Linked DNA regions of Methanotorris formicicus Mc-S-70. The protein of the gene in region 1 binds, or shares a complex with, the protein of each later gene. Links are inferred from orthologs where the notes say so. Each region holds a gene or a part of one and is shown in the gene's direction. Other genes may lie near its edges. The genes, in order: METFODRAFT_RS07115 and METFODRAFT_RS05785.

Region 1 (3,117 bases):
CTGTAATTTCAAAGGTATTATATTTCTTCATAACATCATGGATGGATTTTGTTGTTATATGTGAGTTATCTGCTAAATCACTTATTTTTAATATCTCTTCCAAAGGATATTTTTTATAGATTTCATTTCCAGCAATGGCTAATGGTGTAGCCCCAACCAATCCACCAACACCCAACTTTTTCCCAATTTTTCCAATAACATATCCCAAAACCCCAATTCCGCCAATAATCCCATCGATAGCATAAGGGAGAGCAGTTACATACCACTTAAAAAACCTATACGTTGCATCAGTATCCACAACCATAACAACAACATCAACACCAAACTCCTCTTTTATTTTTCTATGCAATTTCTCCGCCCATTTTTTTGGTTCTTTTGGTAATAGGGAAGCATAAGTTCCCGGAACATTTGTTAAATCAACACCTCCTTCTGATGCAGGTTTTAGAGCATAGATTAAACCAACATGGTCAATAACTACTTGCTTATGCCTCAACGTCTCTTTTTTTGGCATTTTTCTGAGGTTTTTTACCCTATCCTTTCTTGTTCCCAACAAAGGCCCCAAAATACATCCCCATAAATATTTTGACCAATAATAGGTGAGATATGCCCAAAATTTTGGTTTTACATCCTTTTCATCAACAAAATTATTCTCACTTGTTGAAACCATCTTCTCACTTAAAACAACAAAGTCCCCATCATCTAATCTTATTTTACTATTTTTCAAACTTTCAATGACAATTGGAATAAAATCCTCTCCTGGTTTGATATATCTTGTTTTTATTGGATGTGCTTTCATTCTCTCACCATTAAGCAAAAAAATTCAAACTTTGAATAACAAATTATTTATAAATCTTTTAAAAATTTATTCATAAAGTTCATTGGTGAAGTTAATATGTATCTTACAAAGGAAGAGGAAAAAATATACGATGGAGAATATGGAGAGGTTTTAGAAAAATGCATGAATCTCCTTGTATCACTTGGAGATATTTATGGGGCGGAGAAATTAATTCCCATCTCATCATCCCAAATTTCAGGAGTCTCTTACAAAACAATTGGCGATATTGGATTGGAGTTTTTGAGGGATTTTGCAAATGAAAAGGTTGAGGTTTCTGTGCCTTCTACCCTAAATCCCTGTGGAATGGATGTGGATAATTGGAAAAAATTGGGATTTCCAGAGGATTTTGCAAAAAAGCAACTTGAAATCATAGATTGTTTTAAAAAAATTGGGGCCGAGATAAGTTGTACCTGTACTCCTTACCTAACTGGAAACCTTCCAAGATTTAGAGAGCATATCGCATGGGCAGAGAGTTCTGCAGTGAGTTTTGCAAATTCAGTTATTGGGGCAAAAACTAATAGAGAAGGAGGTCCTGCAGCGTTAGCAAGTGCAATAATTGGGAAAACTCCATATTATGGCTATCATTTGGATGAGAATAGGAAAGCAACACACATAATTGAGGTAAATATTGAAAATCCAAGTATTGATGTTTATGGTGCTTTGGGTTATATTGTTGGAAAGACTGTAAAAAATGGCATTCCATACTTTAAAAACATAAAAAATATTAATAATGATGAATTAAAGGCACTTGGAGCAGCAATGGCGGCAAGTAGTGGGGTCGCTCTATACCATGTAGAGAACATAACTCCTGAGGCAAAAAAAGCCATAGATGATAATTTGGAAAAAATCACCATTGATATGGATGATATTAAAGATGCTTATGAGGAATTAAACACCTGCAATGAAGCCCCAGATCTAATATGCATTGGATGTCCACACTGCAGTTTAAGAGAAATTAAAGAAATAGCGGAATTCATAAAAAAGAACAGCATAAAATTAAAATGCGATTTATGGATTTGCACATCCTTGCATATGAAGGCGATTGCAGATAGAATGGGATACACAAGGATTATAGAAAAAGCAGGAGGGGAGATAGTTAAAGATACCTGCATGGTAGTGGCTCCAATTGAAGATATGGGATATAAAAGAGTAGCAACAAACTCAGGTAAAGCAGGAGTTTATCTACCAAGTTTCTGCAAGAGTGAGGTTATTTATGGAAACATTAAAGATATTCTAAAATAAAAATGAGGTCAGGAAGAAGGTTCTCTTCATAATCAGCACATCGATGTTTCATCATCCCTCATTTTTAAAAAGAGATTTAAAACTTAACCTCCAAACCATGCATCTAAAGTTACTTGTTTTGTTTTTTTCTCAATCAATTTGCAGAGTTTTTCAACATGTGGCTGAACCCTATCCAAAGAAAAATCATTCTCCTCAACCAAAAACTTTATAATGCTATCTTTATCTGGCTTTTTTAATTTTATATTATACTCATCAGTAACTTTTGGATTTTTAAATATATTTTTAATTTCCTCGTAGTTTTCAATTGCTTTTAAGTAAAGTTCTTTGTTTTTTGATTTTGCTATTTCAAGTGCTTTTTTTGGTCCGATGCCCTTAACTCCTTTTGGATTGTAATCAGTTCCAATCAAAATTGCCATATCTATCAAATCATCGTGAGAAATGCCTAACTCATTTAAAACCTCTTTTAATTCTATTAACTCCAACTCTTCTTTTGTTGCAGTTAAGTTCCTCACTACCCTTGGGGCTCCATAAAGCAAAGCATCATAATCCTGACTAACAACACAGAACACATCACCCTTTTTCGCCATATATGATGCTTGCCCTTCCCCTTCTGCAGGGGCATTTACGTAAGGAATTCCCATTAAATCCAATAATTTTTTTGAGTTCTCTACGATATCCTTTGTTAAAAAGTTCATTCTCTTTGCATATTTTTGCATCTCCTCAATATTTTCTATTTCTTTTGCTTTTATAAATTCCTCTTTTGCCTTTTCTCTCATTTTTCTTCTTTCTTCTCGAGTTTTTTCCTTTAATTTTGGCGGTTTTCCATCAAACACCCATACTGGTGTTACGTCATTTTCAAGCATATATATGGTTTTATAGAATATTCCATTGTATGTTGAAGTTATCTCCCCTTTCTTATTCCTTAAAGGAGAGCCATCCCTCAACCTAATACTTGACAAAAACTGATAAAGGACGTTCATCCCATCTATAGCAACAGTTTTTCCTGATAGATATTTTATTGGAATTTCCTTTTTTGGGAT
Region 2 (3,207 bases), on another replicon or contig:
ATGATGAAGAGAATCCAATAGGTATTGTTACAGAAGATGACATCTTAAAGAAGATTTTTAAACCAAAAAGAAGAATGACTGTTGGGGAATACTCAGGAGAGAAAACCCCAAGAATGGAGCAGCCAGTTAAGTCAATAATGAGTTCACCATTAATAACAGCGGATGTAAAGGATTCAGTTGCAGATGTTGCAAAATTGATGCAAGAGTATGACATTAGGGGGGTTCCAATAGTTAAAAATAAAATATTGAGGGGAATTGTAACAAGATTGGATATAATGAAGTATATTGCTGACTTGAAGAAAGGAGCAATGATTGAAGTTGAAATACATGGGGCATTGGATGAAGATATGAGAATATTAGCAGAAAGAATAATTGCAACAGAAGTTAGAAAAATGGTAAAACATGCAGGAAGAATCCACTGGATAAAGATAACAATAAAGAGAGAGCATGATAAAGGAGGAACACCATACTACCACATAACTGTGTATGTTAAAACACCAAATAAATTGTACGTTGGAGATGCATCACCAAAATTATCAAAGACAAAGAGATTAGAGGCAGAAGGAGAAGACGTTGGATACATATCAGAAAAACAAAGATGGGACTTCATTGAGGTTTTAAAAAATGCTTTAATATCAGTTGAGAAGCAGATAGATGCTGATAGGGAGAGATATCACCCAAGAACATTGGGTAAAAAACTTAGGGAAGAAGAGATAGAATAATTTTTCTTTCTACTTTTATTTTAAAGTTTTATCATTATGATTTTATTTTACGTAATTCATTGGTGTGTGCCATGAAAAATAGAGAACTGAAGGTAAAGCCAATACAAAACGGCACTGTTATAGATCACATCAAAAGTGGAAAGGCACTTGATGTTTACAACATCTTAAAAATAAGTGATGATTTGCCCATTATGTTGGCTATGAATGTTCCTTCAAAAAAAATGGGCAAAAAGGATATTTTAAAAATAGAGGGATTAGAACTCGATTCAGATGATGTAAATAAAATAGCCTTAATTGCTCCAGATGCAACGATAAATATCATAAGAAACGGTGTGGTTGTAGAGAAATTTAAAGTCAACATTCCAAATTACATTGAGGGACTTTTAAAATGCACGAATCCAAATTGTATAACAAATAGGGAAAACGTTGAGGGGAAATTTATCATAGAAAGCAAAAACCCATTAAAGATCAGATGCAAATACTGCGAAAAGTTCTTAAGTGCCATCATATACAAAAAATAAATTTGCTTTTTAGATTTTAATCTGTTTTTGTTTTTGAGGGATAGTATGGAATTAAAAGGAAGAAGTATATCAAAAGGAATCACAGAAGGAATAGCGATTGTATCAAAGGAACCATTCTCTTTTTTAGGGGGAGTCAATGAGGAAGGCATAATAATTGATAAGAATAGTGAACTCTATGGAGAAAGTTTAAAAAATAAGATATTCGTATTTCCTTATGGAAAGGGGAGTACTGTTGGTTCTTATGTAATTTATGGTCTTGCAAAAAGAGGGATTTTGAAAGGAATAATTAACAAAGAATGCGAGCCAATCGTAGCAACTGGGGCTATTTTAGGAAAGATTCCGCTTGTTGATAAGGTTGATATAGAAAAGATAAAGAATGGAGATAGAGTTGTTGTTGATGGGAATAGTGGAGTTGTTATAATAAAATAAGAATAACAAAACAAAAAATAACTAATCCTATTTTTAATGGATTAATAAAATTTAACAGTCCTATTTTTAATACAATTAAAAATTAAATTTATAATGGTGATTAACATGAGAAAAAAAGGAGATGCAAATCCATTTAAAAAGATGCCTACTATTTTAACCCCAGAGGAACTTATGGACAAAGCCCATAGAAGGAGCGAGAAAGTAGCAAATGAATTAAGAACCACATTGATAGGTATTCCAAGATTACCTAAATCAAGAACAATTGAGGAACAAAAGATTAGGACAATATCTTCAGTAGTTTCAGATAATCTATTAAAAATTATAGATAAAACGCCTTCAATAGATAGATTAAAGCCATTTTACAAAGAACTCGTAGAGGTTATGGTTGGAATTGATGAATTTAAAAAATCACTTGGAGCGGTGAAGTGGGCATCAGAACTTGTGAAAAAACTTGGGAATGATTATGCAAAAAAGGCAAGAAAGGCAAAGGTACCAGCAGAAGCATCAAAATATAGGAAGGAATTTGTTGGAAGAACTGCATCCATATTAAAGCAGATTTATCCTAACTTGGCATTTCTTGCTGTTGCAAGGGAGAAATTAAAAAACCTTCCAACAGTGAAGGAATTACCAACGTTGGTTATTGCTGGATATCCAAACGTTGGAAAATCAACACTTTTAAGAAAATTAACCACTGCTGAACCAGAAATTAACGCCTATCCTTTCACAACAAAGGGACTAAATGTTGGTTACATTGGAGAGGATATTCAGGTTGTTGACACACCAGGAGTTTTGGATAGACCATTGTATGAGAGGAATGACATTGAATTGCAGGCAGTTCTTGCATTGAATTATTTGGCAAACATGATATTGTTTGTCTTAGATCCAAGTGAATATTGCGGGTATAGCATAGGGGAGCAACTAAACCTATTAAAAGAGGTTAGTGATTTATTTAAGGTGCCAATAATTGTTGCAATAAACAAAATTGATTTAACTGATGAGGAGAAATTGAGGGAGATTGAAGAGAAACTTAAAGATTATAAAATAATAAAAATATCTGCAGATAAGGATATTGGACTTGATGAGTTAAAGGAAACTGTTGTCAAAGAACTTATAATTAAAAATTAAATCTATTTAAAATTGATATCTTATTTCTAATTATCTCTTTTAAGCACAACAAAAACCCAATCACATAGAACAAAACCACTTCAAAATCTAAGATACCAGTTTCAATTCCAACAAGTAAATATGCAACCATTATGGAGTAAAATCCTAAACAAACACCTTTAACTCTTTTTGCTACCTTATAGCAAAACCCCATAACTATACCAAGGATTCCAAAGTATGAGACAAGTCCTAAAATACCATAATCCATTACAACAGCGCCAAAGATTGTTGGCGTTATTGTAACTCCACTAACACCAATACTATTTGCAATTATCGTTCTTGGTCCACTTGAAGGTCCTGGAATCAAATTCCAAGATGAGAAGATTGATGTATGGATAACCCCACTAAAATAACCTGCGTAGTTTTGGATT

Evidence for each region.
Region 2: the proteins of METFODRAFT_RS07115 (region 1) and METFODRAFT_RS05785 are in contact, whole or in part, in a crystal structure (PDB 7CNS), measured with the Thermococcus kodakarensis proteins. The link is inferred for Methanotorris formicicus Mc-S-70 from one-to-one orthologs. Residues at the interface, in WP_011250200.1 of Thermococcus kodakarensis: Ile25, Ala28, Leu29, Ile32, Tyr33, Ala47, Gly48, Asn53, Ile54, Ala57, Glu60, Phe61, Leu62, Tyr99, Ser128, Glu129, Ser130, Asn145, Arg146, Glu147, Gly148, Gly149, Pro150, Ser151, Leu153, Tyr164, Leu201, Gly202, Asn203, Gly227; in WP_011250199.1 of Thermococcus kodakarensis: Arg6, Lys7, Ile8, Leu27, Gly28, Thr38, Arg58, Gly59, Lys60, Gly61, Ser62, Thr63, Val64, Ser66, Tyr67, Val68, Tyr70, Ala71, Lys74, Glu86, Ala87, Glu88, Thr89, Ile90, Ala92, Thr93, Ile96, Ile97.

What each region holds. Positions count from the first base shown.
Region 1 is NZ_AGJL01000040.1:2,778-5,894, reverse strand. What follows is about bases 205-2,984. They hold METFODRAFT_RS07115 (aconitase X), read left to right. Parts: upstream 205-892; coding sequence 893-2,077; downstream 2,078-2,984. Other genes in these bases: fen (flap endonuclease-1), read right to left, coding at 2,161-2,984; METFODRAFT_RS07120 (coenzyme F420-0:L-glutamate ligase), read right to left, coding at 205-796. In the rest of the region: more of METFODRAFT_RS07120, read right to left, coding at 1-204; more of fen, read right to left, coding at 2,985-3,117. UniProt on the Methanocaldococcus jannaschii protein: Component of a hydro-lyase that catalyzes the dehydration of mevalonate 5-phosphate (MVA5P) to form trans-anhydromevalonate 5-phosphate (tAHMP).
Region 2 is NZ_AGJL01000028.1:6,823-10,029, reverse strand. What follows is about bases 111-2,980. They hold METFODRAFT_RS05785 (DUF126 domain-containing protein), read left to right. Parts: upstream 111-1,288; coding sequence 1,289-1,672; downstream 1,673-2,980. Other genes in these bases: METFODRAFT_RS05775 (oligosaccharide repeat unit polymerase family protein), read right to left, coding at 2,787-2,980; METFODRAFT_RS05780 (NOG1 family protein), read left to right, coding at 1,778-2,797; pyrI (aspartate carbamoyltransferase regulatory subunit), read left to right, coding at 794-1,243; METFODRAFT_RS05795 (CBS domain-containing protein), read left to right, coding at 111-722. Outside these bases: more of METFODRAFT_RS05795, read left to right, coding at 1-110; more of METFODRAFT_RS05775, read right to left, coding at 2,981-3,207. UniProt on the Methanocaldococcus jannaschii protein: Component of a hydro-lyase that catalyzes the dehydration of mevalonate 5-phosphate (MVA5P) to form trans-anhydromevalonate 5-phosphate (tAHMP).